2 linked regions of the Undibacterium sp. KW1 genome follow. The protein of the gene in region 1 interacts with the protein of each later gene in a pairwise test. Links are inferred from orthologs where the notes say so. Each region holds a gene or a part of one and is shown on either strand. Other genes may lie near its edges. The genes, in order: hflK and ftsH.

Region 1 (13,449 bases):
ATACCTCTCACGTGGAATCCATGGCAGTTTTTGATCTGATCTAGATTTTTGCAATAACAAATCTGTCGTTATGATTGCCCATCTCTGATGGATTTGCCTTATTGCAATGAAATCCCTGCTTCAGATGACATAAGTTCAATTGATTCAGTCTGCGACCAATTGTATTTCTTGAAAGACATATCTGAGCTGGTGGTTTCATGGTAAAATCTAAGGTTAGATGAATTCTTGAAATTTTTCTTAACCCTTTCTTTTTATTGGAGTTTTTAGATGGCTATCGAACGTACATTGTCTATTATTAAGCCTGACGCAGTTGCAAAAAACGTCATCGGTCAAATTTACAGCCGCTTTGAAGGCGCTGGCCTGAAAGTAGTTGCTGCCCGTATGGCGCAGTTGTCCCGTGCTGAAGCTGAAGGTTTCTACGCTGTTCACAGCGCACGTCCTTTCTTCAAGGATCTGGTTGATTTCATGATCTCCGGTCCAGTGATGATCCAGGTTCTGGAAGGCGAAGGCGCAATTTTGAAAAACCGCGACCTGATGGGTGCGACAGATCCTAAGAAAGCAGAAGCTGGCACAATCCGCGCTGATTTCGCTGACTCTATCGATGCTAACGCTGTTCACGGTTCTGATGCTCCAGAAACAGCTGCTGTGGAAATTGCTTACTACTTCCCGGCGTTGAACGTTTATTCCCGTTAATTCAGACTTTGTCTGCATGTAACAGAATAAAGAATTAAGATATGCACCTCATACAGTCTGGTGCTGTTTGAGGTGCGAAAGAGAAGATCATGACGGTACTCACAAATTTATTGGATCTGGATCCAGCGCAGCTCGTCGCATATTGCGGTGACTTGGGTGAGAAGCCGTTTCGTGCCAAGCAATTGCAACGCTGGATACACCAGTTTGGTGCCAGTTCGTTTGATGAAATGACAGACCTCGCGAAATCCCTGCGCGAGAAGCTCGCTACGCGGGCGATGATTGCCGCTCCCGCCGTGATCAGTGACCATACCTCTGCAGATGGCACGAGAAAATGGCTGGTTGATGTCGGCCAGGGTAATGCTGTAGAAACTGTATTTATCCCTGAAGAAAACCGTGGCACCCTGTGTATTTCTACCCAGGCTGGTTGTGCGGTGAATTGCCGTTTCTGTTCTACTGGCAAGCAGGGTTTTAACCGCAACCTGAGTGTAGGCGAAATCATAGGCCAGCTCTGGATGGCAGAATTTGAATTGCGCAAGACCAAAGGTATTGCACCTGGCCCTAAAGGTGAGCGTCAGATCACCAATGTGGTCATGATGGGCATGGGTGAGCCTTTGCTGAATTTTGAACCAACTGTGACTGCCTTGCGTCTCATGCTCGATGATAATGCTTATGGCTTGTCGCGTCGCCGCGTGACGCTATCTACCAGTGGTGTGGTTCCCATGATAGACAAGCTGTCGCAAGAATGTCCGGTGGCACTGGCGGTGTCCCTGCATGCGTCAAATGATACTTTGCGTGACAGCCTGATACCACTGAACAAGAAGCATCCATTGAAGGAGTTGATGGCGGCCTGCAAGCGCTACCTGGAGTTTGCGCCGCGCGACTTTGTCACATTTGAATATTGCATGCTGGATGGTGTCAATGATACTGATGCGCATGCCAGGGAGTTGATCGAGCTGGTGCGTGATGTGCCGTGCAAGTTCAATCTGATTCCTTTTAATCCTTTCCCGGAATCTGGCCTGAAACGATCAGCGAATCCGCGTATCAAGGCATTTGCCCAGATTTTGCTCGACGCAGGCTTGGTAACAACCACCCGTAAAACCCGTGGCGATGATATCGATGCGGCTTGTGGTCAACTGGCTGGTGAAGTGCAGGACAGAACGCGTGTGCAAGAGCGCATGCAAAAAATGGCGGAATATCAAAAGAAGTTTGGCGAAAATTTTGGCAAGATCGTGGAGATCACTCAGTGAAAATTTCTCAAATGCGTCAATGTTTTTTGAATGGAGTGCTGGTGGTGCTGGCACTTTCTTTGTCAGCATGTGCATCCAAGAGCCTGGAGGGTGATAGGCCAGATCAAAACATGTCTGCCGAAAAGCAGGATGCGCGAAAACGTGCATCCATACGCATGGAGCTGGCTGTTGGTTATTATCAGCAGGGGCAGCAGAAGGTTGCTCTTGAAGAGATTCGTCAGGCGTTATTGATTGCGCCTGATCTGGTTGATGCTTTCAGCCTGCGGGCACTTATCTTCATGGATATGGGTGAGAAGCAACTGGCCGAAGATAATTTTCAGCATGCACTGAAACTCGCACCAGGTAATAGTGATATTGGCAATAATTATGGCTGGTTCTTGTGTATGAACGGACGTGAGAAACAAGGGCTTGTGTATCTTGAGAGCGCTGTCAAGGATCCCGCCTATAATGCGCCAGCTAAGGCATTGAATAATGCTGGATTGTGCAGTTTGCGTATCAAGGATACGCTTGCTGCAGAACGCTATTTCATGCAGGGTCTGCGTGAAGATGCTGGCAATCCGCAAATCAATGCGAATCTGGCCGATGTGCTTTACAAACGCGGTGAATATAAACAGGCGAAGTTTTATATTGGCCGTGTACTCAAGTTGGACGTGTTGGCAGCAAATGTATTTTGGCTTGCCATCAAAATTGAAAAAAAATTGGGTGATGAGGCTGCGGTAAATAGTCTGGCTACGCAACTGCGTCGCCGCCATCCTAATTCAACAGAATTTTCTCTGTATCAACGTGGAGTGTTTGATGAGTGATGCGGGCGCGAATCTACCTGTAGAACCTTTGGCTTCCGAGATATCTGAGACTAAAGCGGTTTTGTCTGTAGTGCAGACTGCCGGTTCTCAATTGTCTGCTGCGCGCGTTCAACTCGGTTTGAGTGTGCAGCAGGTGGCGGATCAACTCAAATTGTCCCAACGCCAGATACTTGCGCTGGAGAGTAATCAATTTGATGATTTGCCCAAGATGGTGATCGTGCGAGGTTTTGTGCGCTCTTATGCGAAACTTCTCAAGCTTGACCCTGCGCCAGTGATCGACTGCCTCCCTGCAGAAAAGGGCCTGTCTGGGCTGGATGCAGATTTGCGTCCTACCCTTGCGACACCTTTCATGGAGTCTCGTACGCCTTTTCTGGGACGTCAGGATAGTAATAATAATCGCAAGTATGTGATAGGTGCGATAGTGCTGGCTGCATGTGCCCTGATCTTTGTGGCGGTGCAAAAGCTGGAGCAAAACGATTACATCAAGAGCCTGATCTCAGGGCAGTCTGCAAAAAAAACGACTGAAGCAGAGCCTGAAAAACCTGTTGAAAATCCAGGCGCGGCATCTATCAAGCCAGAAGCTGATAAGCCAGCGGCATCGACTATTCCCACAGTGCTTGGTACGCTCAATGGTGCAAAACCAGAAGCTCAGGATATCGTTCCTCCACCCAAAGTGGATCAGGATGTACAAACTCCGGTGTCTGCGCCAGCGGTTGCTCAACAAGCTTCGGCCCTGGCTTCAGCTCCTGTGGTTGCAGTAGCTCCGGCCCCGGTTTCCGTGCCTGTTGCGGTTGCCGCGCCAGCAGTGGCAGATGCGGGAAATAATCAGTTGAAACTGAAATTCAGGCAAGACTCTTGGATACAGGTCAAGCGTGAAAATGGCAGTATTGTGACTTCTCATCTCGCCAAAGCGGGCACTGAAGAGGTGTTTGACATGAAAGAGGCTTTGCAGCTCAGGATAGGTAATGCTGCAGGTGTGGATGGCTGGTTGCGTGGCAAATCCATGGAGATTGCGCCTGGCAAGGATAGTAATGTCATTAATTTGAATGTGAAGTAAAGATGACGGATTTTTTATCGGAAATCGGTTCTGGTCCTAAGCTCAGGCGTGCATCCCGTGCTGCCAAAGTGGTATATGGCAACCGGGAAGTTCTGGTAGGTGGCGGCGCACCTGTCGTGGTGCAATCCATGACGAATACTGATACTGCTGACGCGATAGGTACTGCAATTCAAATCAAGGAATTGGCGCGGGCTGGTTCTGAGTTGGTGCGCATCACGGTCAATAACGCAGAAGCGGCAGCAGCCGTACCAGCGATACGTGAACAGTTGGACCGGATGGGCATAGATGTGCCGCTGGTAGGTGATTTTCATTACAACGGCCACACGCTGTTGAATGACTTTCCTGATTGCGCCAAAGCCTTATCCAAGTACCGGATTAATCCTGGCAATGTAGGCAAGGGCGCCAAACGCGATACCCAGTTTGCCCAGATGATAGAAATGGCTTGCCGCTACGATAAGCCAGTGCGCATCGGTGTCAACTGGGGTAGCCTGGATCAGGCCTTGCTGGCTCGCATCATGGATGATAACGCCAAGCGTGCTCAGCCATGGAGTGTGCAAGCCGTGATGTATCAGGCATTGATCACCTCTGCGATTGAAAGTGCGCAAAAAGCTGAAGAACTGGGTCTGGCAGGTGACAAGATTATCCTGTCTTGCAAAGTCTCAGGTGTGCAGGACTTGATCGCCGTTTACCGCGAACTGGCAGCACGTTGCGATTACCCCTTGCATCTTGGTCTGACCGAGGCTGGCATGGGTAGTAAAGGCATCGTCGCTTCGACTGCAGCATTGTCGGTATTGATGCAGGAGGGCATAGGCGACACCATACGCATATCCCTGACACCGGAGCCCGGTGGTGACCGTTGCAAGGAAGTTGTCGTTGGTCAGGAAATTTTGCAGACTATGGGTTTGCGAAAATTTACGCCCATGGTCATTGCTTGCCCCGGCTGTGGCAGGACTACCTCGACTGTGTTCCAGGAACTGGCTGATGATATCCAGAGTTTCCTGCGGAATCAAATGCCAGTCTGGAAGAGTCAGTATCCAGGGGTAGAGAATATGAATGTCGCCGTCATGGGCTGTATCGTTAATGGCCCAGGTGAATCCAAGCACGCCAATATTGGCATCAGTTTGCCAGGTACGGGTGAATCACCGGCTGCGCCAGTTTTTATTGATGGTGCCAAGGCGCTCACCTTGCGCGGCGACCGTATTGCAGAAGAGTTCCAGGAAATTGTGCTGGACTATGTCAAGAGCCACTATGCCCCGGTGCATGGCGTAACAAATAATTAAATCAGGTAGCAAGTATGTCGGAAATAAAAAAAGCAGAAAAAATCGCTGGTGTGAAAGGGATGAATGACCTTTTACCGGATGACGCCCCGTTGTGGGAGTTGTTTGAAAATACTGTGCAATCTGTATTGAAGAGTTATGGCTTCCAGCAAGTCCGTACACCTATTGTCGAGCCTACTAATTTGTTCGCGCGTGGCCTTGGTGAAGTAACGGATGTCGTCGAAAAGGAAATGTATTCCTTTGAAGATTCCATGAATGGCGACAAGCTGACTTTGCGCCCGGAAGGTACCGCCGGTGTCGTACGTTCTGCGATTGAACATAATCTTATTTACGATGGTCCAAGGCGCTTGTGGTATACCGGTCCCATGTTCCGTCATGAAAAACCGCAGCGTGGTCGTTATCGTCAATTCCATCAGGTGGGCGCTGAGGCGCTGGGCTTCACCGGCCCGGACATTGATGCCGAACTGATTATGATGTGTCAGCGTTTCTGGGATGACCTGGGGCTGCAAAATGTGCGTCTGGAATTGAATTCCATTGGCGATGCAGAAGAACGCAATCAGCACAAGGCCGCGTTGATCGCTTATTTTGAACAACATCAGGACATTCTGGATGCCGAAGCAAAAAGGCGTTTGCTGACGAATCCCTTGCGTATTCTGGATACCAAAAATCCTGCCATGCAAGAGATGGTCAATGCGGCACCTAAATTGCTCGACTATCTGGGTGCAGAGTCACTGGCCCACTTTGAAGGCGTGCAAAAGATTTTGCGTCATAACAGCATTCCATTTACCATCAATCCGCGTCTGGTGCGTGGGCTTGATTACTATAACCGCACTGTCTTTGAATGGGTCACTGACGACCTCGGTTCCCAGGGCACAGTTTGTGCTGGCGGTCGTTATGATGCCTTGTTTGGTATTTTTGGTGGCAAGCCAACACCAGCCTGTGGTTTTGCCATGGGCATAGAACGTTTGCTGGAATTGATGAAAGCCAATGGCGACGTACATCAGCCTGCAATGTGCGATGCTTATCTGGTGCATCAGGGAGCAGAAGCACAAATGCAGGCGATGGTATTAAGTGAGCGTTTGCGTGATGCAGGTCTGGATGTTGTGTTACATTGCGCAACTGCCAATGGCGTAGGCAGTTTCAAATCCCAGATGAAAAAGGCTGACGGCAGCGGTGCGGCTTATGCTGTCATCATCGGTGAAGATGAGGCAAATAATAATACAGTGAGTATCAAGGAGTTGCGCGCGGCTGACGCTGAAAATAATCAGGTTAACGTCCCGTTCGATACTGCGGTGGATTACCTGGTTGATCAAATTGCCGGTAGCGCTGAAGCAGATTGCTGTGATGATCCTCATCATCACCATGTACACCATTAATCCATATTAAAAATATTTATAACATAGATAGACAAAGATACTATGGCATACGATTTAGAAGAACAAGAGCAGTTAGATAACCTCAAGGCAATCTGGAAAAAATACGGCAACATGGCTACCTGGGGGCTGATCGTTGCCCTTGCTGCTTATGCTGGCTGGACCGCATGGACATCGCGTCAAAACACCCAGACTTTGCAAGCTTCTCAGTTGTATGAAGAAATGCAGAAGTCGGTTGTTGCCAAAGACAATGCCAAGGTGCTGGCAGTGACAGAGGATTTGAAAGCCAAATTTGCTTCTACTTCATATGCACCTATGGCTGCGCTGGTAGCAGCCAAGAGCGCATTTGATGCGAACGATCTGAAGGCTGCCAAGAGCCAGTTGCAATGGGTGGCAGATACTTCCAAGGCTGATGAATACAAGGCTGTGGCAAGAATACGCCTGGCTGGTATAGCGCTGGATGAAAAAGCCTATGACGAGGCCCTGAAGCAATTGTCAGGTACTTTCCCCGCACAATTCGATGCTGATGTGCTGGATGCCAAAGGCGATGTCTATGTAGCGCAAAACAAGATCGAAGATGCGCGTACTGTGTATAAGTCAGCGCTGGAAAAAATGGCAGATAAAAGTCCAGGTCGTCAGGCTTTGCAAATGAAGCTGGATGTCATCGGTGGTGCGGCAGATACTAAAGTTGTCAGTAAATAAGGGGAATCATATATGCAATTTTCTGCCAAACTGCTCGTTGCGTCATCTGTATTCATGGCAATGACGGGCTGTTCCACGCTGTCTTCGCTGAATCCATTTTCATCTAAATCTGACGCAAAAAATCAGCCAGCAGTTTTGACTGAGATCAAGTCCAGTCTGGCGATTAAACCCAGTTGGACAGTGGCAATTGGTACTGCGGGTAACTACCTCTTTACTCCTGCAGCCTATGCGCAAAATGTCTATGTGGCTGCGGCTGACGGCACGCTGGCACGCATAGAGGTGGCGACTGGCCGCACGGTCTGGCGTATCAATGCGGGTACCCGTTTGACGGCAGGTGTTGGCGTTGATGGTACAACTGTTGCTGTTGCAGGTGAAAAAGGCCAGGTATTGGCATTTGATCTGGACGGCAAATTGCGCTGGAAAACCCAGAGTACAAATGAAATTTTATCTGCCCCAGCGGTTGGTCAGGGTCTGGTTGTGGTTCGCAGTATAGACAACAAGGTCAGTGCTTATGATCTCACTAACGGTGAACGCAAGTGGTCAATAGAGCGTCCTTTGCCTCCTTTGACTTTGCGTCTTGCTCCTGGCATCGTGATGCAGGGGCAGCAGGCAATTGTCGCCATGCCGGGTGGACGTATGTCTTCACTGGCGCTGAATAATGGCGGTTTGCGCTGGGAGGCAACAGTCGGCGAGCCCAAGGGTGCTACTGAACTCGAGCGTGTCGCCGACGTTTCGGGTGCGCCAGTGATCCTGGGTAACGATATTTGTGCCAGTTCTTATCAGGGCAGGGTGGCTTGTTTTGATGTGGCTACCGGTGCTTTGCGCTGGGCCAAACCTTTGTCCAGCGAGGTTGGTGTCAGTGTTGACGAGCGCTTTGTGTTTGCCTCAGATGTTGCTGGTGCCGTAAATGCCTTTGCCCGCAACGGTGGCGCAAGTGCCTGGCGGAATGACAAGCTCAGCTATCGTCGTTTGTCAGCACCAATTTCGTATGACCGTGCAGTTGCGGTCGGCGATTTCGCAGGTTATGTCCACTTCCTGTCAAGGGAAGATGGTTCTTTCATCGGACGTGTTACTACCGATGGTAGTCAGATTTTAGCAGCGCCTTTGGTGGTCGATGCTAAACTGATCGTTCAAACAAAATCAGGATCAGTGGTTGCTCTTGCAACCGAGTAATAATAATGAAGCCGGTTATCGCACTTATAGGCCGACCTAACGTCGGCAAATCCACGCTGTTCAATCGGCTCACCCGTTCACGCGACGCTTTGGTCGCAGATTTACCTGGCTTGACCAGGGACAGGCATTACGGCGAAGGCCGTGTTGGTGAACGCCCTTTTCTGGTGATTGACACTGGCGGTTTCGAGCCTGTCGCCAAAGAAGGCATCATGCATGAAATGGCCAAGCAGACCAAGCAGGCTGTGGCTGAAGCAGATGTTGTTGTTTTTATCGTCGATGGTCGTCAGGGTCTGACACCGCATGACAAAACCATCACGGATTTCCTGCGCAAATCAGGCCGCTCCGTCATGCTGGTGGTAAATAAGGCCGAGGGCATGAAATATACCTCGGTCACTGCAGATTTTTATGAACTGGGTCTTGGCGATCCTTATGTGATCTCTGCCGCACACGGTGATGGTGTAGCAGATCTGGTCGAAGAAATGGTTGATATCGCCTTCGCCCAGCGCCCTGAGGAAGTTGAAGAGCCTGAATCCCAGGTTCGCGGCATCAAGATTGCCATCGTTGGCCGTCCCAATGTCGGTAAATCGACACTCGTGAATACCCTGCTGGGTGAAGAACGGGTCATCGCTTTCGATATGCCTGGTACCACTCGCGACTCGATAGAAATCCCTTTCGAGCGTGATGGCGTGCATTATTCCCTGATTGACACCGCTGGTATACGTCGCCGTGGCAAGGTTTTTGAGGCCATAGAGAAATTCTCTGTCGTTAAAACCCTGCAATCGGTGTCGGAAGCCAACGTAGTCTTGTTGTTGCTGGACGCACAGCAGGACATTTCAGAGCAGGATGCCCATATTGCAGGCTTCATCCTGGAATCTGGTCGTGCGCTGGTAGTTGGCGTCAATAAGTGGGATGGTTTGCAAAGTGACAGGCGCGATGAGATCAAGATGGACATAGAGCGCAAACTGAATTTCCTGACATTTGCCAAATTCCACTTCATTTCAGCCTTGAAATCGACTGGTATAGGTCCTCTGATGAAATCCATTGATGCTGCTTATGCTGCTGCGATGGTTAATTTATCTACGCCCAAACTCACACGTGCCCTGATTGAAGCAGTAGAACATCAACAACCCAAGCGCAAGGGCTCTATCCGTCCCAAGTTGCGCTATGCGCATCAGGGTGGGCAAAATCCGCCTATTATTGTCATTCACGGCAATGCACTTGAGGCAGTGGGTGATGTGTATAAGCGTTATCTCGAAAAACACTTCCGCGAAACGTTTTCACTCACTGGTACTCCTTTGCGAATAGAAATGCGTTCTGGCAAGAATCCGTTTGACAAGTCGTCGAAGTAAGCTCGTTCAGTTAAGTCTGCTGGCAAGTATTAAAATGTAAGAAAATGCTTGGTTGATCTCCTTTTGCAGTGAAATTTAAGCAAGAGATATGCAATTAAGATGAAAATAGATTACATTACTTTGTAATCAACTTCTGGGAATACTTGTATTATGATAAGTAGTCCCCAACTCCTAATCACAACAACACAATGGAGCTGTTATGAGCAATAAAGGGCAATTATTACAAGACCCATTTCTGAACGCTTTGCGTAAAGAACATATTCCTGTATCAATTTATCTGGTCAATGGCATCAAATTGCAGGGCCATATCGAATCTTTCGACCAGTATGTGGTTTTGCTGCGTAATACTGTGACACAAATGGTTTACAAGCATGCTATTTCTACCGTTGTACCAGCACGCGCAGTCAGCATTAACACCGAGCCAGAGGCAGAGTAATTTTTGAGTAATGAAATAAAGAAGCCGTCCATGCGCGCCGCTTTAGTCGGCGTGGATTTTGGTAAGGACGACTTTGCCGCCAGCCTGGAAGAACTCTCTTTGCTTTCGCAGTCCGCGGGGGCAGAGCCGGTTACAACCATCACTTGCAAACGATCAAGCCCTGATGCTGCTTTTTTTGTCGGCAGCGGCAAGGCGGATGAGATTGCGCATGCTGTTGCCGACGCTACGCTGGATATAGTCATTTTTAATCATGCACTCTCGCCGGCGCAACAGAGGAATCTGGAGCGCCACCTGAAGGTGAGGGTGGTTGATCGTACCAGCCTGATCCTGGATATTTTTGCTCAACGTGCCCAAAGTCATGAAGGTAAGGTTCAGGTGGAATTGGCTCAGTTGCAACATCTGGCCACGCGATTGATACGTGGCTGGACGCATCTGGAAAGACAAAAAGGTGGTATAGGTTTGCGCGGCCCAGGCGAGACTCAGCTTGAGACTGACCGCCGCTTGCTGGGGGAGCGTGTCAAAATGCTCAAACAAAAGCTCGATAAGCTACATAAGCAAAGGGAAACCCAGAGACGTTCGCGTGGCCGTAGTAATACCTTGTCGGTTTCTCTGGTCGGTTATACCAATGCGGGTAAGTCCAGTCTGTTTAATACTATGACCAAGGCAGGCGCTTATGCCGCCAATCAATTATTTGCAACGCTGGATACTACTTCGCGCCGCTTGTACCTGGGCGATGCGGGTAATATCGTCATTTCTGATACGGTTGGTTTTATTCGTGAATTGCCTCATCAACTCGTTGCAGCGTTCAGGGCAACATTGGAAGAAACGATACATGCCGATTTGCTCTTGCATGTCGTAGATGCAAGTAGTCCTGTAAGGTTTGACCAGATACAACAAGTCAATCAGGTGCTTGAAGAAATCGGCGCGGATCACATACCACAGATACTTGTGTGGAATAAGATAGATCTTGCTGAGCTGGAGCCTTCGGTCGAGGTAGATGAGTGTGATAAAATCCAGAGGGTTTTTTTGAGTGCCCGCACCGGAGCAGGTATAGGTTTGTTACGCGAAGCTATCGCCGAATTCGCACTGGCAAAAACGTCTGGCATTGCGCAAACGGCAACGCCAGAGGCAGTTGATGCACGCTTTGATTTTCAGTAGTCCAACCCACTATTCATTGGATAGCGACAGAATGCTTGTTTCATTTCTCAAAAGAATTGGTTTGACCATGTCCATAAATGATCCGCAATGGGGGCGTGGTTCACAAAACAATAATCAAAATAATAATAAGCCCGATGGCAAAAAACCACCGGATGGCCCACCTGATCTTGATCAGTTATGGAAAGACTTTACCCAGAAATTGGGGCGTCTGTTTGGGCAAAATGGTGGTGGCGATAATGGTGGCAATTTTTCACCAGACTCATCTGGCGCTAAAGTTGGCGCATCCCTGATTGTTGCCGTAATCGCGCTGGTATGGTTGTCCAGTGGTTTTTTCATCGTGCAAGAAGGGCAAACTGCTGTCATCACGACATTTGGTAAATTCAGCCATCAGACTTCTGCCGGCTTTAACTGGCGCTGGCCTTATCCTGTCCAAGGACATGAGATAGTCAATCTGTCGCAAGTCAGAACGGTGGAGATAGGCTACAAAAAAGGCTCAAAAGAGCGCGAATCCCTGATGTTGACTGATGATGAAAACATCGTCGATATTCAGTTTGCTGTCCAGTACACCTTGAACAATGCCGCAGACTGGCTGTATAACAACCGTGATCAGGAAGAGATGATACTTCAGGTCGCAGAAACTGTTGTCCGCGAGGTCGTCGGTAAAAGCTCCATGGATTTTGTCTTGTATGAAGGTCGTGAAAAAATAGCACTTGATGTCAGTGCAGGCATGCAAAAAATCCTGAATGCGTATGGTTCAGGTGTGCTGGTGGCGCAAGTGACCATGCAAAACGTGCAGGCACCTGAGCAGGTCCAGGCTGTTTTTGAAGATGCGCAAAAAGCAAAGCAGGATAAAGAGCGCCTGAAAAATGAAGGCATAGCTTATGCCAATGATGTTATTCCAAAGGCACGTGGTGAGGCGTCCCGCATGATACAAGAGGCAGAAGCATACAAAGGAAGTATCGTTGCCAATGCTCAGGGTAATGCTTCACGCTTCCAACAAGTGCTGGTTGAGTATCAAAAAGCGCCTGCCATTACCAGGGACAGGATGTACCTGGAAACCATGCAGCAAATATTTGCCAATACCAGCAAGGTGATGATGGATACCAAGACTGGTAATAATATGATTTATCTGCCTCTGGATAAAATCCAGGGTGATCAGGCAGCGAAAGTCGCGCCGGCGGCTCCTGCACAGGTAACTATTCCTGCAGCAGAGCAGATACCTACCGTGGAAATGCGTTATGGCAAGGATGGAAGATCAAAAGATAACCGTGATACACGCGAAAGGGAGGGCAGATAATGAATAAGTTTGCTACTTTCCTCATTGCCATCTGTGGTGCAATTTTAATTGCTTATTCGACTATTTTTGTTGTTGATCAGCGTTCGCACGCGATTGTCTTTGCTTTGGGTGAAGTCAAGTCTGTCATCAGTGAGCCTGGCTTGCACTTCAAGTTGCCACCACCATTTCAGAATGTCTTGTTGCTGGATAAACGTATCCTGACTATTGATACGAATACTGGTGATCGTTTTGTCACGTCCGAAAAGAAGAACATCCTGGTTGATTCGTATGTGAAGTGGCGTATCAAGGACCCACGTCTGTATTTCGTCAGCTTCAATGGCGAAGAACGCAGAGCGCAAAACAGGATGTTGCAAATCATCAAGGCTGCCTTGAATGATGAAATTACCAAGCGTAAAGTAGGCGAAGTAATATCTACACAGCGTGGCAAGGTCATGGACGCCATCAAGAAAAAGGTTTCTGACGAAACCAAGCAGATAGGTGTGGAAATTATAGATGTGCGCCTCAAGCGTGTTGATTACGTAGAGCAAATCAATAATTCGGTGTATGAACGCATGAAGGCCGAGCGTACCCGTGAAGCAAATGGTCTGCGCTCTACCGGTGCAGCTGAAAAAGAAGAAATCAGCGCAGATGCTGATAAGCAAAGATTGGTGATCAAGGCTGAAGCTTATCGTGAAGCGCAAAAGATACGCGGTGCAGGTGACGCTGAAGCTTCACAGATTTATGCGCAGGCGTTTGGTCAAAATCCAGAATTTTATAAGTTCTATCGCAGCCTTGAGGCGTATACTGCGTCATTCAAGAACAAGAGTGATGTCTTGGTAGTGGATCCAAACTCTGAGTTCTTTAAATATTTTAAGAGCCCTTCTTCGGTAGGTGGTAATGCTCCT
Region 2 (16,958 bases), 750 kb from region 1 along the record:
TTGCCCCAGCCAAGGCTGCTACTGCCGCACTGGGCAAGCGTGAGTCAAAAATCTATGAAGATATTATCAATAATGGCCGTTATTCTTTCCTGAGTGCTCCTCTGGAAGGCATGCTTGAAGGCGGAGTGCCAATTATTGTCGATGGTCAATGCGTTGGTGCGGTTGGTGTTTCAGGCGTCAAGTCGGCGGAAGATGCGCAAATCGCCAAAGCCGGTATTGCTGCTCTGGGTCTGTAATTCAAATATTTAAATTGAATAACACATTCTGTTTTGCGGGATGGTGTCAGAGATAATTTCTGGAAAATAATTAACGCACGCTCGTACACTATTGAGTTTGCAAGCAATTTCACGGCCCATCAGGCATTTCGTATTTGCCTGATGGGCCGTTTCGCGCTATAATTCGAGGGTTTAACTAATCCGAAATCTCGCCGTAGCGCCTACCCAAATTCACATCGCTCCATCATCTTTCCAGGCTGCGCGGCAATTCATGCGCGGCCAGGGAAACGACAGCTTGGGGCGTCGCAGCGGCGGTAACAATACAGGAGTTGCCCTTGCTGCCCATTCCGCAGTCCCTTCTTCGTTCCGGCCAGGACACCGCTATACTTGCTCTCGCCGATGGAAGCATTTTCACTGGATATTCGATTGGCGCTGCCGGTCAGACCATAGGTGAAGTTGTCTTCAATACCTCAATGACTGGCTATCAGGAAATTTTGACTGATCCCAGTTATAGTTCCCAGATCGTTACTCTGACGTATCCGCATATTGGTAATACGGGCGTTAATGCCGAAGACGTAGAGTCTGACAAAATCCATGCAGCTGGTTTGATTATTAAAGACCTGCCTTTGCTGGTATCGAATTTCCGCTCTGAACAATCCCTCTCTGATTATCTCAAATCCCAAAACATCGTTGCTATTGCCGGTATTGATACCCGCAAGCTGACACGTATTTTGCGTGAAAAAGGTGCGCAGGGCGGTGCTATCCTGGTAGGTGCTGATGCTGAAAAAGCCATCGCACTGGCCAAGTCTTTCCCTGGTCTGTCTGGCATGGATCTGGCCAAGGTCGTATCCGTCAAGCAGGCTTATGAATGGACTGAGGCCGAGTGGGTGCTGGGCCAGGGTTATGGTCAGTTGCAAAATCCGAGATTCCATGTCGTCGCTTTCGACTTTGGCGTTAAGCGTAATATCCTGCGCATGCTGGCCGAGCGTGGTTGCAAGGTTACGGTATTGCCTGCGCAATCCAGTGCTGCCGATGTGCTGGCATTGAATCCAGATGGCGTGTTTTTGTCGAATGGTCCTGGCGACCCTGAGCCTTGCGATTATGCGATTGCTGCTGCCAAGGAATTGATAGAGAAGGGCATTCCTACCTTTGGTATCTGCCTTGGTCATCAAATCATGGCGCTGGCATCCGGTGCTAAAACCCTCAAGATGAAATTCGGCCACCACGGCGCCAACCATCCTGTGCAGGATCTGGATACCAAGCAGGTATTGATCACTTCCCAAAACCACGGTTTCGCAGTCGATGCTGCAACTTTGCCAGCCAATTGCCGCGTCACCCACGTGTCTTTGTTTGATGGCTCGCTGCAAGGTTTTGCGCGTACTGATAAACCAGCTTTCTGCTTCCAGGGTCACCCTGAAGCCTCACCAGGTCCGCATGATATTGCCTACCTGTTTGACCGCTTCACCGCGATGATGGCCAAGGCAAAGACAGGAGAATAAGAGAATGCCAAAACGTAACGACATAAAAAGTATTTTGATTATCGGCGCTGGCCCCATCATCATTGGCCAGGCTTGTGAATTCGACTATTCTGGCGCGCAGGCTTGCAAGGCTTTGCGTGAAGAAGGTTACCGCGTGATTCTGGTCAACAGCAATCCGGCAACCATCATGACTGACCCGGAAATGGCAGATGTGACTTACATCGAGCCTATCACCTGGCAAGTTGTTGAGCGCATCATAGCCAAGGAAAAACCGGATGCAATTCTGCCGACCATGGGTGGTCAGACTGCACTGAACTGTGCACTTGATCTGCATCGTAATGGCGTGCTGACCAAATACAATTGTGAACTGATCGGTGCTTCACCAGAAGCCATCGATAAGGCTGAAGACCGCCTGAAATTCAAGAACGCCATGACCAAGATTGGGCTGGGTTCTGCACGTTCCGGCGTTGCTCATTCCATGGATGAAGCATGGGTAGTGCAAAAGGATGTTGGCTTCCCTGTCATCATCCGTCCATCGTTCACCATGGGTGGTACAGGCGGCGGTATTGCCTACAACCCGGAAGAATTCGAGACGATTTGCAAGCGCGGCCTGGAAGCATCTCCTACCAATGAATTGCTGATCGAAGAGTCGCTGATAGGCTGGAAAGAGTATGAGATGGAAGTCGTGCGCGACAAGGCCGACAACTGCATCATCGTCTGCTCCATCGAAAACCTGGATCCTATGGGCGTGCATACCGGTGACTCTATTACGGTTGCACCGGCGCAGACACTAACCGACAAAGAATACCAGATTATGCGTAATGCCTCTTTGGCAGTGCTGCGTGAAATTGGTGTGGACACAGGCGGCTCCAACGTCCAGTTTTCCATCAACCCTGCCGATGGCCGCATGATCGTCATTGAGATGAATCCGCGTGTGTCGCGTTCATCTGCACTGGCATCGAAAGCGACGGGTTTCCCTATCGCCAAGATCGCTGCCAAGCTGGCGGTTGGTTTCACGCTCGATGAATTGCGTAATGAAATTACGGGTGGTGCTACGCCAGCTTCTTTCGAGCCTTCCATCGATTACGTCGTCACCAAGATCCCGCGTTTCGCATTTGAAAAATTCCCGCAGGCAGATAACCGCCTGACGACGCAGATGAAATCTGTTGGTGAAGTGATGGCGATAGGCCGCACCTTCCAGGAATCTTTCCAGAAAGCCCTACGCGGCCTCGAAGTTGGCGTCGATGGCATGAATGAAAAAACCCAGGACCGTGAGACCCTGGAAAAAGAACTGGGTGAGCCTGGCCCGGACCGTATCTGGTATGTTGGCGATGCTTTCGCTCAAGGCTTCACGCTGGAAGAAGTGCATCAACTGACGCATATCGATCCATGGTTCTTGGTGCAGATCAAGGACATCGTCGATATCGAATTGTGGCTGGATGAGCAGTCACTCGACAGCGTTGACAAAGCCCTCATGCTGCAACTCAAGCAAAAAGGTTTCTCTGATCGTCGTCTGGCAAAACTGCTGAAAACAACTGATACTGCGATCCGTGAAAAACGTAAAGCTTTGAATGTGCGCCCGGTCTATAAACGCGTGGATACTTGCGCTGGTGAATTTGCCACGAATACAGCCTACATGTATTCGACGTATGAAGAAGAATGCGAATCGAACCCGACCGACAAGAAAAAAATCATGGTATTGGGCGGTGGCCCTAACCGTATTGGCCAGGGTATTGAGTTTGATTATTGCTGCGTACACGCGGCATTTGCGATGCGCGAAGATGGTTATGAAACCATCATGGTTAACTGCAATCCTGAAACCGTTTCTACCGACTACGATACATCCGACCGCTTGTACTTTGAACCGCTGACGCTGGAAGATGTACTGGAAATCGTCGATAAAGAAAAACCAGTTGGCGTCATCGTGCAATACGGTGGTCAGACACCTTTGAAACTGGCACTGGATCTCGAAGCCAATGGCGTGCCTATCGTTGGTACTTCACCAGACATGATCGATGCTGCTGAAGATCGCGAACGCTTCCAGAAAATGCTGCAAGACCTGGGCTTGCGTCAGCCGCCTAACCGCACTGCACGTACTGAAAGTGATGCGCTGGCACTGGCACAAGAGATTGGTTATCCGCTGGTGGTACGTCCATCTTATGTTCTGGGTGGCCGCGCGATGGAAATCGTGCATGAGCAACGTGATCTTGAGCGTTACATGCGTGAAGCCGTCAAGGTCTCCCATGATTCGCCAGTTTTGCTTGACCGCTTCCTCAATGATGCGATTGAGGTTGATGTTGATTGTCTGTCTGATGGCGAGCGCACCTTCATCGGTGGCGTCATGGAGCATATCGAACAGGCTGGCGTCCACTCCGGTGACTCTGCATGTTCCTTGCCACCCTATTCCCTGTCGCAAGAAACCATTGCTGAACTCAAGCGCCAGACTGCGCTGATGGCAAAAGGTTTGAATGTCGTTGGCCTGATGAACGTGCAGTTTGCGATTCAGCAGCAAGATGGCAAAGATGTCGTGTTCGTGCTGGAAGTGAATCCACGTGCATCGCGTACCGTGCCTTATGTATCCAAGGCTACTGGCCTGCAACTGGCCAAGATTGCTGCCCGTTGTATGGTCGGTCAGTCTCTCGATTCACAAGGCATAGGTGCAGAAGTCGTGCCACCTTATTTCAGCGTCAAGGAAGCCGTATTCCCGTTCGTGAAGTTCCCGGGCGTTGATACCATTCTTGGCCCAGAGATGAAATCGACGGGTGAAGTCATGGGTGTGGGTAAAACCTTTGGTGAAGCTTTCGTGAAATCGCAATTGGGCGCAGGCGTGAAATTGCCAACGTCTGGCAAGGTATTCCTGAGTATCAAGAACAGCGATAAACCACGTGGCGTCAAAGTTGCACGTGATCTGGTGGAGATGGGCTTCTCCATCGTTGCCACGCGTGGTACTGCAACGGCAATTGCTGCTGAGGGAATTCCTGTGTCAGTGGTGAACAAGGTTGTTGAAGGCCGGCCACACGTTGTTGATATGATCAAGAACAATGATATTGCCATGGTCATCAATACAGTGGAAGAAAAGCGCAATGCCATTACTGATTCACGCGCTATCCGTACCTCTGCATTGATTGCCCGTGCAACAACATTCACGACCATTGCGGGTGCTGAGGCTGCGGTCGAAGGCATGCGTCATCTCAATGAATTGCATGTTTATGATTTACAAGGTCTGCATAAAACCTTAAACTGATAGAAATAACAGTGTCCCTGACTTGGTCGGGGCACATGAACTTCGATACAGAGGTCACAAATGGCATCGGTAATGCTGGTGTCTGATGTGGCCTCTGTATTTTTACTTTTAAAAGTGTGAATGTCATGAGTACAGTACCTATCACCAAGTTTGGTGCAGAATTGCTAAAACAAGAATTGCATAAACTGAAAACCAAAGAGCGCCCAGATGTGATCAATGCGATTGCTGAGGCACGCGCACAAGGCGATTTGTCTGAAAATGCCGAATATGATGCCGCCAAGGAACGCCAGGCTTTCATTGAGGGCCGTATCGCTGAGCTCGAAGGCAAGCTTGGTTCTGCGCAGATTATCGATCCTAGCGAACTCGATGCCGAGGGGCGCGTCGTATTTGGCTCCACAGTCCACCTGGAAGACCTCGAAACTTCACAGAAAGTCAGCTATCAGATCGTTGGTGAAGATGAAGCAGACTTGAAGTTGAGCAAGGTCTCCATCACTTCTCCTATCGCACGAGCCCTGATAGGCAAGTATGCCGGTGATGTTGTTGGTGTGCAGGCACCTGCTGGTGTGCGCGAGTATGAGGTGCTGGATGTGATGTACGTTTAATCAATTCATATTCAGTCTGTGAATATGAATTTCTGCAGCAGTTGATGCAACAGCTGTTTAAGCGTAGGGAGAGGTAATTACCCGGCCGGGTCAGGCCGGGTTGTACTGATCAGATGTCAGCAGTATTGAAGCTTAGCTGTTGGCCAGAGATGATTTTTTTGCACTGCTTTGGCGTGGTTTTGCGCGCTTGATATTACCACCTTGGGTGACACGCTCATTGCCTTTGACCATGACTTTGGACACGGTAGGTTTTTTGGTGCCGCTTGGGCTAGGCTTGACGATAGTGACTTCTCGCATGCCTTTGCCTTTTTTAACCAGTTTGGTTTCTTTCGTGCCTTCCAGTTTTGGACGGTAAACTACCAAAAGTTTTCCAATATGTTGTACTGGGGCTGCATTCAGCTCGGCGCAGATGGTATCGTACATACCGATACGTGCTTCTCTATCATCGCCAAATACGCGTACCTTGATCAGGCCATGGGCATTCAGGCCAGCATCAATTTCTTTGATCACAGCAGGAGTCAATCCAGCTTCGCCGATTAATACGATAGGTTTCAGTGCATGTGCTTCGGAGCGGAGTTCGCTTCTTTCAGCGGGCGTAAGTTTTAACATAGTAATTCCTTTAAAAGCAGTATTTTACGCGAATGGCAAAGAATAAATTCAATCAAAATTGGGTTCACGACCATATTAATGATCCTTATGTGAAACTTGCACAAAAGGAAGGCTATCGTGCACGCGCCGTTTACAAGCTAAAAGAAATAGATGAATCAGAAAAATTGATACGCCCGGGGCAGGTTGTGGTCGATCTCGGGGCAACCCCAGGCAGCTGGTCTCAGTATGTAAGGAATAAGCTCGCAGGTAAAGAAGGTGGTGGCATCCTGGGTGAGATTTTTGCCCTTGATCTTTTGCCTATGGAGCCTATCGCTGATGTGCAATTCATCCAGGGCGACTTTCGTGAAGATGAAGTGCTGGATCAATTGGAATCCAAATTGTTGGGGCGCAAAGTGGACTTGGTATTGTCCGATATGGCCCCAAATCTGTCTGGTAACTCAACAGTTGATGCGGCGCGTGTCGAATATATTATCGAACTGGCAGTGTCTTTTTCCAAGGCGCATCTTAAGCCGGGCGGTGCTTTGTTGGTGAAATGCTTCCATGGTCCCAGCTATAACACGATAGTGACATTATTTAAAGATGAGTTCAAAACTGTACTCAACAAGAAGCCAAAAGCCAGCAAAGACAAGTCTTCCGAGATCTTTTTGCTCGGAAAAGGCTTGAAAAATCCCGAATAATTGAATTTACCTCTTGATAATCATCAATATTGCCAACATATGCTGGCTAGCAAGCTCTACCCAATGGGGGTAGAATGAACGTTTACAGTATCAAATGGCGCATCCTGCGTTCAAGGAGTTCTCGTGAATAATATGTTTTCAAAAGCTGCTATATGGGTGGTGGTTGCCCTGGTGCTTTTTACACTTTTTAAGCAGTTTGATGGAAAAAGCAGCGGTATAGGTGTCACATCCGTTGCGTATTCCGAGTTCCTCGATGAGGTCAGGTCCAAGCACATCAAGGAAGCGACCATTGATGAGGCTAACCGCACCATCGTGGCGACCAATTCTGAAGGTAAAAAGGTCAAATCCCAGATTACTGTGCTGGACAAGGGTCTGATACGCGATCTGGTGGATAGTGGCGTCAAGTTTGATGTCAAACAGCCCGAAGAGCAGTCTTTCCTGTCGCAAGTCTTCATTTCCTGGTTCCCGATGCTGTTGCTGATCGGTGTCTGGGTATTCTTCATGCGCCAGATGCAGGGTGGTGGCAAGGGTGGGGCATTCTCTTTTGGCAAGTCCAAAGCCAGGATGCTGGACGACACCAACAATAATGTGACCTTTGCGGATGTCGCCGGTTGCGATGAAGCCAAAGAAGAAGTCAGCGAAATCGTTGATTTCCTGCGTGATCCTACCAAGTTCCAGAAGCTTGGTGGCCGTATCCCGCGCGGCGTGTTGATGGTCGGCCCTCCAGGTACTGGTAAAACTTTGCTGGCACGCGCTATTGCAGGTGAGGCAAAGGTACCTTTCTTCACGATTTCCGGTTCTGATTTCGTCGAAATGTTTGTCGGTGTCGGTGCCTCCCGTGTCCGCGACATGTTCGAAAATGCCAAAAAACATTCACCTTGTATCATCTTTATTGATGAGATTGATGCTGTTGGCCGCCATCGTGGTGCTGGCATGGGTGGTGGTAATGATGAACGTGAACAGACATTGAACCAGATGCTGGTCGAGATGGATGGTTTTGAGGCCAATTCCGGTGTCATCGTGATTGCTGCTACTAACCGTGCTGACGTACTGGATAAAGCTTTGCTGCGCCCTGGCCGTTTTGACCGTCAGGTTTCCGTTGGCTTGCCGGATATCCGTGGCCGTGAACAAATTCTTAATGTCCACATGCGCAAAGTGCCTATCTCTGCGGACGTCAAGGCAGATGTACTGGCACGCGGTACACCAGGTTTCTCTGGTGCTGATTTGGCCAATCTGGTCAATGAGGCGGCATTGTTTGCAGCGAGACGCAATAAACGTCTGGTTGAAATGATGGATTTTGAAGATGCCAAAGACAAAATCTACATGGGCCCTGAACGTCGCTCCATGGTCATGCGTGAAGAAGAACGCAGGAATACTGCGTATCACGAGTCTGGTCACGCAGTGGTTGCCAAGCTTTTGCCAAAGGCTGATCCCGTCCATAAAGTGACTATCATGCCGCGTGGTTTTGCCCTGGGTGTAACCTGGCAATTACCTGAGCATGATAATCTGAGTGGCTATAAAGACAAAATGCTGGAAGAAATATCCATTTTGTTTGGTGGTCGTATTGCAGAGGAAATTTTTGTGGGCCAGATGTCCACTGGCGCGTCCAATGATTTCTCTCGCGCTACTAAACTGGCACGTTCCATGGTGACGCGCTTTGGTATGTCCGACAGCATGGGCGTGATGGTTTATGAAGATAGCCAGAGTGAAGGTTATTTTGGTGGCCCATCGAAAACGATTTCCGAGGCAACCCAGCAAAAAGTGGATGCAGAAATTCGCAGTATTCTGGATACTCAATATGCTTTGTCGCGTAAACTTCTGGAAGAAAATCGTGACAAGGTAGAGGCCATGACCAAGGCTTTGCTGGATTGGGAAACCATCGATGCTGACCAGGTTAATGACATCATGAATGGTATAGACCCACGTCCGCCAAAGCAGAGCCAGTCAAGCAACCGTCCTTCCTCGGGTAGTTCTTCCGGTGGTGTGTCGCCTAATGCAACTGCACCAGCTTGAACTGACGTACAAAAAACACACAATTAATTCTTGAATTTCTTGTACAAGGGTGGGGGTCATTCCTCACCCTTAGTCTTTTTAAAAAATGAAATATTTCCAATGTGGCCGTTTCCGCTATCCCTTAAGTGGGGCCCAGTCCCGAACCCTGGTCATGGGTGTGCTCAACATCACACCTGACTCTTTTTCTGATGGTGGCAAATACCTGAACCTCGAAAGCGCCATCGCCCGCGCTGAGCAGATGATAGAAGATGGTGTTGATATTATCGATATCGGCGGTGAGTCAAGCCGCCCTGGCTCTGCTCCTTTACCGCTGGATGAAGAGTTGAGCCGCGTCATGCCTGTCATCTATGCTTTGCGGGACTGCGGCAAGCCCTTGTCCATAGACACTTACAAGCCCCAGGTTATGCGTGAAGCGCTGATTGCAGGTGTCGATATGATCAATGATATCCAGGGCTTCCGCTCACCTGAATCCATCGCTGCCGTGCAAAATGCAGAAGCTGCCTTATGTGTCATGCATATGCAAAACACGCCAGAAGACATGCAAGTCAGTCCCGAATATATGGACGTCAATCAGGACGTGAAGACATTTTTGCGCGAAAGGCTGACAGCGTTGACAGATGCTGGCATAGAAGTCAATCGCATCTGTCTTGATCCTGGTTTTGGCTTTGGCAAAACCCTGGAACATAATACAGCCATGTTCAAGCACTTGCCGCAATTCCGGCAAGAGCTGGGCTTGCCTGTGCTGGTTGGCGTGTCGCGCAAATCCATGATAGGTGGCTTGACTGGCAGGGCGGCACCAGAACGCATGGCAGGCAGTATTGCTGCGGCCCTGCTGGCAAAACAGATGGGCGCAAACATTATCCGTGTGCATGACGTGGCAGAAACTGTCGATGCATACAAAATCTGGGATGCATTATCCCCTTGATGAGCAGGAAGAATATGAGCAGAAAATATTTTGGTACAGATGGCATACGTGGCAAAGTGGGTGTTGCACCTATCACACCTGATTTCGTCATGCGCCTCGGCTATGCTGCAGGCAAAGTGCTGGCGCAAGCCAATGTCACCGGCGACGCCCGCCCCACAGTCCTGATCGGCAAAGACACCCGTATCTCAGGTTATTTGCTGGAAGCCTCGCTGGAGGCCGGCTTTGCCGCCGCCGGTGTCGATGTCATGCTGTCTGGCCCGGCACCAACGCCCGCAGTGGCTTACCTGACGCGCGCATTGCGTTTATCGGCAGGTGTCGTGATCTCGGCTTCGCATAATCCATTTGATGACAATGGCATCAAATTTTTCTCGGCCAACGGCAACAAACTGGCAGATGAGGTGGAGCTGGCTATCGAGGCTGAGCTTGAGCAACCCATGCAATGTGTCAGCTCCGAGAAACTTGGTAAAGCCCGTCGTCTGAGTGATGCGAATGGCCGCTATATAGAATTTTGTAAAAGCACCTTCCCGGCAGAGCTGGATTTACGCGGCCTGAAGATCGTTATCGATTGCGCTCATGGTGCCGCTTACGATATTGCCCCGCATGTTTTCCATGAACTGGGGGCAGACGTTATCGCCATAGGTAATCAACCGAATGGCCTGAATATCAATGACAAGGTCGGCGCAACTGCACCAGATGCCTTGTCACTGGCCGTGCGCGCCAATCACGCTGATCTGGGTATTGCTCTCGATGGCGATGCTGACCGCCTCTTGATGGTGGATAAGCACGGCAAGATTTATAACGGTGACCAGCTCCTTTATTTGATGGTGCTTGACCGCATGGCTATCGGCAAGATTGAGGGCGTGGTTGGCACCTTGATGACGAATATGGCAGTTGAAGTGGCGTTCAAAAAACTCGGAGTCGGCTTCGCCCGCGCCAAAGTCGGCGACCGTTACGTGCTGGAGCAAATGCAGGAACGTGGCTGGCTGCTCGGCGGTGAAGGTTCTGGTCATCTCCTGTGCCTGGATAAACATACTACCGGCGACGGCATCGTCTCGGCGCTGCAGGTATTGTCGGCTCTGAGGCGCAACGGCAAGAGCCTCGATGCCTGCTTCGATGATCTGCAACTGTTCCCGCAAACCTTATTGAACATCAAAGTGCCAGCCGGTTTCGACTGGCAAAAAAATGAAATGCTGGTTGCAGAGAAGCAAAAGGTCGAGGCTGAACTCGCAGACCGGGGCAGGGTGTTGATACGCGCATCCGGCACTGAGCCTTTGGTGCGCGTGATGGTAGAAGCAGAAGACGCCGAACTCGCCTCCACCAGCGCCCGCCGCCTGGCAGATTGTATTCCACCTGCAATCTAAGTAAATTAGCAGTCAGCAGTGGTTTCATTCTTGAAAGTGAGAGCGATACCATGTACTATTCAGCCTTCAGTTTTTGGGCTCGCAAACATCTGTTTTGCTAGCCATCAACAAGACTGTCCATAGCTCAGTTGGATAGAGCACGAGCCTTCTAAGCTCGGGGTCGCACGTTCGATTCGTGCTGGACAGGCCAATAGATTCGATAAAAGCCCTTGAACTTGCTTCAGGGGCTTTTTGCTTTTGCCTGAATTCTAAAATTGAATGGTAGTGATGAAATCGCAGAAGGGTTGGGATCGCATATCTTCTAGATATCCCTTTTCTGATACCCCGGTGCCAGTACTGCATTACTTACCTCATCAAGCACGATCAGATCAGCCAGCCTCAATCTGGAGTTGCTGCCGTCAAGTTTGCCCTCTGGTGAGCAATCGACTTGCCACTGACGCAGGACGTAGCCAGCGATAGCAGCCCGTAATTTGACTTCGAGCTTGCCATTTTTCATCCCATAGTCGCGCATGATGGATTCTGGATATGGGTGCGAGGGATGGGGCTGTAATTCGATATCGACTATGCGTTGCCATTGTTCATCGGCAGCGAGTTGTTCGTGTGCTTGCAGCACGTGACTTTTATCGCCTGGCTTAATATCTGTGATGTCATCCATGCGCGTCAGTACCAGGTCGCGGAATTCTTGTTTGCTTCTGTCATAGGCCCGAACATGCCAGCGCAGGCCAGAATCCACCAGTGCCAATGGGACAATTTCCCGCTTGGATGGGCCAGTTTTCATGGAGTGATAGGTCAGCCTTAACGGATATTCGCCACGAATGGCGCGGGTTACTCTGGCCAGGTCCTGCAACGCTGGTTGATTCAAGCGGTTGGGGATGTCGTGTGCCAACAAGGATGTGCCAGTGCCACGCTCGCCATCTCCAAATCCTGAGCACAGTGCTGATAATACTCTGTCTGGCTGATGTTGAAACAGGGGCTGGAAGCTCTCCTGATAGTGATACATTTTTCCTTCATACAGCACATTGCCAGGTGCCAGTTCACGGTACAAAACCAGGTCGCGTGTGCCAGCCGCAGAGGCTATATCAAAACGGTCCATGACTTCTTTTCGTGTGACGGTACCGAGAAACCACAAGCGAAACTCTATAAATGCGAGACGTTCGCGCTGGGCGGCGGGCAGAGTGTGCAGATGCATGATGCTGATCGGTTGGTCAATTTTATGGAATATTTTAACATCGAATCAATTTGATGCTATTATTCAAACGGGTTTAAAATGAGATCAAATTGATTCGATGTTGGTCATTGCTGGTACTGCAACTTTGTGCTGCCGCAAGATATGCAGTCACTTTGATGGCTTCTGGAAAGCTGTAGCGTGGTAACAGAATAAAAGGAAAATGATGAGTCTGATTCAACAACTGCCGTCTGGCCCGCTGGATATTATCGGCGATATTCATGGCGAATATGAAGCCCTTTGCAACCTGATGCATCACCTTGGTTATGATGCCGATGGCAAACACTTGGATGAGCGCAGCTTGGTATTTGTCGGTGACTTTTGCGATCGCGGACCAGATAGCCCGGCTGTGCTGGCATTGCTTGAGCGCCTGGTCAAGGCGGGCAGGGCCGTGGCGGTATTGGGCAATCATGAAATGAATCTTTTGCGCGGTAGTGCCAAAGATGGTGCTGGCTGGTTTTTTGAAGAGCGAGCAGTCAGGGATGAACCCAAGTACGCGCCTTTCAAAAGGCTCGATACCGCAAAGAAAGCAGATACCCTAAATTTTTTAGCATCTCTGCCCGTTGCGCTTGAGCGCGAAGATCTGCGGGTAGTACACGCAGCATGGATCGCGGAGCATATAGAAGGAATACGTCATCTTGTTCTGGGAAGCGTGATGGAAAATGACCGCCGCCTGGACGCCGACACGCGGCAGTTGGCACAGGAATTTTCTGCGCAAATGCAGGCTGAACTGACTGCCCACAGTCGCGGTCTGGAAAACCCGGATCATCTGCCACCATTCATGCATGCTCATGCGGCATACGATGTGCTGATGCAAATGCATAATCCTTTGAGGGTGTTGACATCGGGAGTAGAGAGTAAATGGCATGAGCCATTTTATTCTGGCGGCAAATGGCGTTTTGTGGGGCGTGAGCAATGGTGGAATGAATACACAGAGCAACTGCCCGTGGTGGTTGGTCATTATTGGCGCCGCTTCAATGCGTTTGACCGCGCCCATATCGGCAAGGGTGGCGAAGACCTGTTTGAGAATACGTCGCCGCTTGCGTGGCATGGTGTAGCAGGCAATGTGTTTTGTGTCGATTTTTCTGTGGGTGGACGCTGGTCTGCGAGAAAAAATAAAGATTTTCCTGAGTCGGATTGCAAGCTGGCTGCATTGCAATGGCCAGAACGCAGCTTGTGTTTTGATGATGGTCAGGTCATGCAGACGGTGTCATTCAAGTCACCTACACCTGCTCCATAGAAAATAAATTTTCATCTGAAGCTGTGAATTGTTTTTACCGCGTGCATAAATACCTGAGTGAGCAATGAGTATGCAAAAAGGCGTTGTGATTTTGAGTCGATGTTGCAATTCGTCATCATTGACGCATGTGTACGGTCTTTTTTTCAGGCTATACTCTGAGCAAGTAGTACCACTTATTGCTCAGGGAATTTGATCTTAATTCTTTACTGGCAGGCCTATTCAAATTGCTATTACGAGTGCATGTAGAAGCAGGTTTTTTCTGAAGTTTTGCGTGTTGAAAATATAATAATCAGAGTGCCTGGAAAAATTGGGAGGTACTCTCAACTCTTCTCTTGTTAATCTGATATTCATCCTTCGTTAGTTGCGGATACTCAGGAAAATGTATGAATCAATTGTCACGTTTGAAGATTAGTGGTCGCCTGGCTCTGGGTTTTGGTCTGGTCATCTTGCTGTCCTGCGGTTTGCTTGTCCTTGGCTTGTTTCGACTGAGCCAGTTACAGGCTTCCACGGATTATATTTTTAATACCAAGGTCGCCAGTCTTGATGCTGCCACGGATATGCGTGAGCAAGGGCGGGCGCTGGCGCTGGTACTGCGCAAAATGACGGCGCCCAGTGACATGGCAGAGGCTGAGCGCGAAACCAAAAGACTGGCCAAGATACTGGAAGGCTATGATGCCTCTGAAACTTCAGCAAAGAAATTAATAGACGATAAAGAGGGTAAAGCTACCCTGCAAAATTCGCTTGATCAAAAACGGCAGGTGCTGGCGATTGCCAACAAGATCAAAAGTCTGGTCGCAGAAGGAAATTATTTCGATGCGGCATCTGTATTGCAGACGGAATTTAATGCGCCAAACGAAAAATGGATGCAGGCGCTGTCAGAGCTGGCGAGCCAGCAGCACAAAGCGATGAAGTCTGCTTATGATGAATCGCTGACCAACTACAAAAATGCCCGGCTGGGTATGCTGGTCATTGGTGTTTTGACGATAGTCATAGGCTCTGTTGCAGCATGGCTGATAGCGAGAACCATTGCTGGCCCGATCAAACGCTCTGCCATTATCGCTGACCAGATTGCCAATGGCGATTTGACTCAGCATGTAGAAGCAAGTGGCACGGATGAAATAGGTGATCTGCTGCATTCCCTGCAGATGATGCAGGAAAATCTCTTGACTACGATTTCCAAAATCAAGACAGGTACAGAGACAATTACCGTAGCTTCGCAAGAAATAGCCTCAGGTAATGCCGATCTCTCAAGCCGCACAGAATCACAGGCCAGTTCGCTGGAAGAAACCGCTAGCTCGATGGAAGAACTGACCAGCACGGTCAGGCAAAATGCCGACAATGCCCGTCAGGCCAATCAACTCGTGGTTTCTGCTTCCAGCGTCGCGGTCAAAGGTGGTGAAGTCGTAGGGCAAGTGGTCAATACCATGGGCTCAATCAAAGAGAGTTCGCGCAAGATCGTCGATATCATTGGTGTCATTGATGGCATCGCCTTCCAGACCAATATCCTGGCCTTGAACGCTGCGGTAGAAGCGGCGAGGGCAGGCGAGCAGGGGCGTGGTTTTGCGGTGGTTGCGGCAGAAGTGCGCAATCTTGCACAGCGCAGTGCCAGTGCTGCGAAGGAAATCAAATCCCTCATCAGTGACTCGGTCGATAAGGTTGATCAGGGTAGCAAGCTCGTCGATGAGGCAGGCAAGACCATGGATGAGATTGTCACCAGTGTCCAGCATGTGGCCGACATCATGAGCGAGATCACGGCGGCCAGCCAGGAGCAAAGTTCAGGTATAGAACAGGTGAACCTGGCGATTACGCAAATGGATGAAATGACGCAACAGAATGCGGCCTTGGTTGAACAGGCAGCAGCGGCGGCAGAGAGCATGGAAGAGCAGGCCGTAGAATTGACGCACGCAGTCAGCGTGTTTCAGTTGCCATCCAATATGCAAGCGGCTGAAGTGGCCGGCCCACAAGCACGCCGCTATACGCCAAGACAATTGACGAACTGATGGCGAACTGAAATTTATTCCGGCCTCAATGCAGTTGGTACAGCAAATGGATTGAGGCGGTTTACAAGACCTTGCCTGGATTCATAATATTCTGTGGGTCCAGCGCCATTTTGATGGCGCGCATCATGCTTAATTCCAAGCCGGATTTATACAGCCTGATCTCATCGCGTTTCAACATTCCCAGTCCATGCTCGGCAGAAATCGATCCTTTGAACTGATGTACCTGGTCATGGACTATGCGATTGATGTCGGCCTGTTGCAGGATGAATGCCGCATCGCTGCTGCCAGCAGGCGCTGAGACATTGTAGTGCAGGTTACCGTCCCCCATATGACCAAAGCAGACGATCTGGCAACCCGGAAATGCAGCTGTTAATTCTGCATCCGTGATGCGTATGAAGCGGGGGATCTGCGACACCGGGATGGAAATATCGTGCTTGATATTCTTGCCTTCTCTGGCCTGCGCTTCAGAAATATGCTCGCGCAACTTCCATAAGGTTCTTGATTGGTTGACCGAGCTTGCGCAGACCGCATCGGCAGCGTGGCCATCATTGATCGCTTGCTCCAGCACTTGCTCGATGAGGGTAATTGCATGGCTTTCTGATTCGTGGTCAGACATTTCCAGCAATGCATAATAAGGATAACTGCGAGGATGGCTGCGCTTGAATGGATGCTGAAGTTGCGGGAAATGTTTGAGTACCAGTTGCAGGCTGAAGTCAGAGATCAATTCAAATGCAGTCAGGGTTGGCCCTAATGCATGTTGACATTGCTTGAGCAGGTCCAGGGCAGCATCCGCACTATCAAGCGCTGCGAATGCGGTAATCTGGGCGCGAGGTTGCGGGAATAACTTCAACACGGCGGCTGTGATAATGCCCAGCGTACCTTCAGCACCTATAAACAAGTCGCGTAAATCGTAGCCCGTATTATCCTTGCGCAGGCCACGCAAGCCATCCCAGATGTCACCCTGAGCAGTGACGACTTCCAGCCCCAGGCATAATTCCCTGGTATTGCCATAGCGTAGAACTGCGGTGCCACCAGCATTGGTCGAGAGATTGCCACCTATGGTACAACTGCCTTCCGAGGCCAGCGACAGAGGGAATAATCTTTGCTCTTCGCTCGCTGCAGTCTGTACCTGCGCCAGCAGGCAACCAGCCTCGACTGTGATCGTGTTGTTGGCGACATCCACCGCCAATATGCGATTCATGCGTTTCAAGGAGATCACTACAGCCAGACCTGTCTGATCAGGTATGCTGCCTAATACCAGGCCGGTATTGCCACCCTGTGGTACGCAGGCGATTTTATGTGTTGCGCACAGCCGCACCAGGCTTGCCACTTCATCGGCAGACTTTGGTAGCAGCACTGCCATTGCCTT

The links.
Region 2: the proteins of hflK (region 1) and ftsH interact in binary tests that used the Escherichia coli proteins (3 or more experiments, as listed by UniProt). The link is inferred for Undibacterium sp. KW1 from one-to-one orthologs.

Annotation. Positions count from the first base shown.
Region 1 is NZ_AP018439.1:2,447,193-2,460,641, forward strand. The notes cover bases 10,448-13,432. They hold hflK (FtsH protease activity modulator HflK), read left to right. Parts: upstream 10,448-11,299; coding sequence 11,300-12,565; downstream 12,566-13,432. Other genes in these bases: hflX (GTPase HflX), read left to right, coding at 10,448-11,268; hflC (protease modulator HflC), read left to right, coding at 12,565-13,432. Also shown: 23S rRNA (uracil(1939)-C(5))-methyltransferase RlmD, read left to right, coding at 1-44; ndk (nucleoside-diphosphate kinase), read left to right, coding at 268-693; 23S rRNA (adenine(2503)-C(2))-methyltransferase RlmN, read left to right, coding at 780-1,940; type IV pilus biogenesis/stability protein PilW, read left to right, coding at 1,952-2,743; UNDKW_RS11015 (RodZ domain-containing protein), read left to right, coding at 2,736-3,800; ispG (flavodoxin-dependent (E)-4-hydroxy-3-methylbut-2-enyl-diphosphate synthase), read left to right, coding at 3,803-5,080; hisS (histidine--tRNA ligase), read left to right, coding at 5,095-6,453; UNDKW_RS11030 (tetratricopeptide repeat protein), read left to right, coding at 6,496-7,152; outer membrane protein assembly factor BamB, read left to right, coding at 7,165-8,325; ribosome biogenesis GTPase Der, read left to right, coding at 8,331-9,674; RNA chaperone Hfq, read left to right, coding at 9,874-10,110; more of hflX, read left to right, coding at 10,141-10,447; more of hflC, read left to right, coding at 13,433-13,449.
Region 2 is NZ_AP018439.1:3,202,484-3,219,441, reverse strand. What follows is about bases 6,516-9,393. They hold ftsH (ATP-dependent zinc metalloprotease FtsH), read left to right. Parts: upstream 6,516-6,948; coding sequence 6,949-8,838; downstream 8,839-9,393. Other genes in these bases: folP (dihydropteroate synthase), read left to right, coding at 8,924-9,393; UNDKW_RS14420 (RlmE family RNA methyltransferase), read left to right, coding at 6,516-6,825. In the rest of the region: UNDKW_RS14445 (heme-binding protein), read left to right, coding at 1-236; carA (glutamine-hydrolyzing carbamoyl-phosphate synthase small subunit), read left to right, coding at 560-1,714; carB (carbamoyl-phosphate synthase large subunit), read left to right, coding at 1,719-4,937; transcription elongation factor GreA, read left to right, coding at 5,063-5,539; UNDKW_RS14425 (YhbY family RNA-binding protein), read right to left, coding at 5,672-6,148; more of UNDKW_RS14420, read left to right, coding at 6,181-6,515; more of folP, read left to right, coding at 9,394-9,763; glmM (phosphoglucosamine mutase), read left to right, coding at 9,778-11,124; UNDKW_RS14395 (WYL domain-containing protein), read right to left, coding at 11,426-12,313; UNDKW_RS14390 (metallophosphoesterase), read left to right, coding at 12,516-13,589; UNDKW_RS30960 (methyl-accepting chemotaxis protein), read left to right, coding at 13,973-15,589; UNDKW_RS14380 (FAD-binding oxidoreductase), read right to left, coding at 15,651-16,958. UniProt on the Escherichia coli protein: Acts as a processive, ATP-dependent zinc metallopeptidase for both cytoplasmic and membrane proteins. Plays a role in the quality control of integral membrane proteins.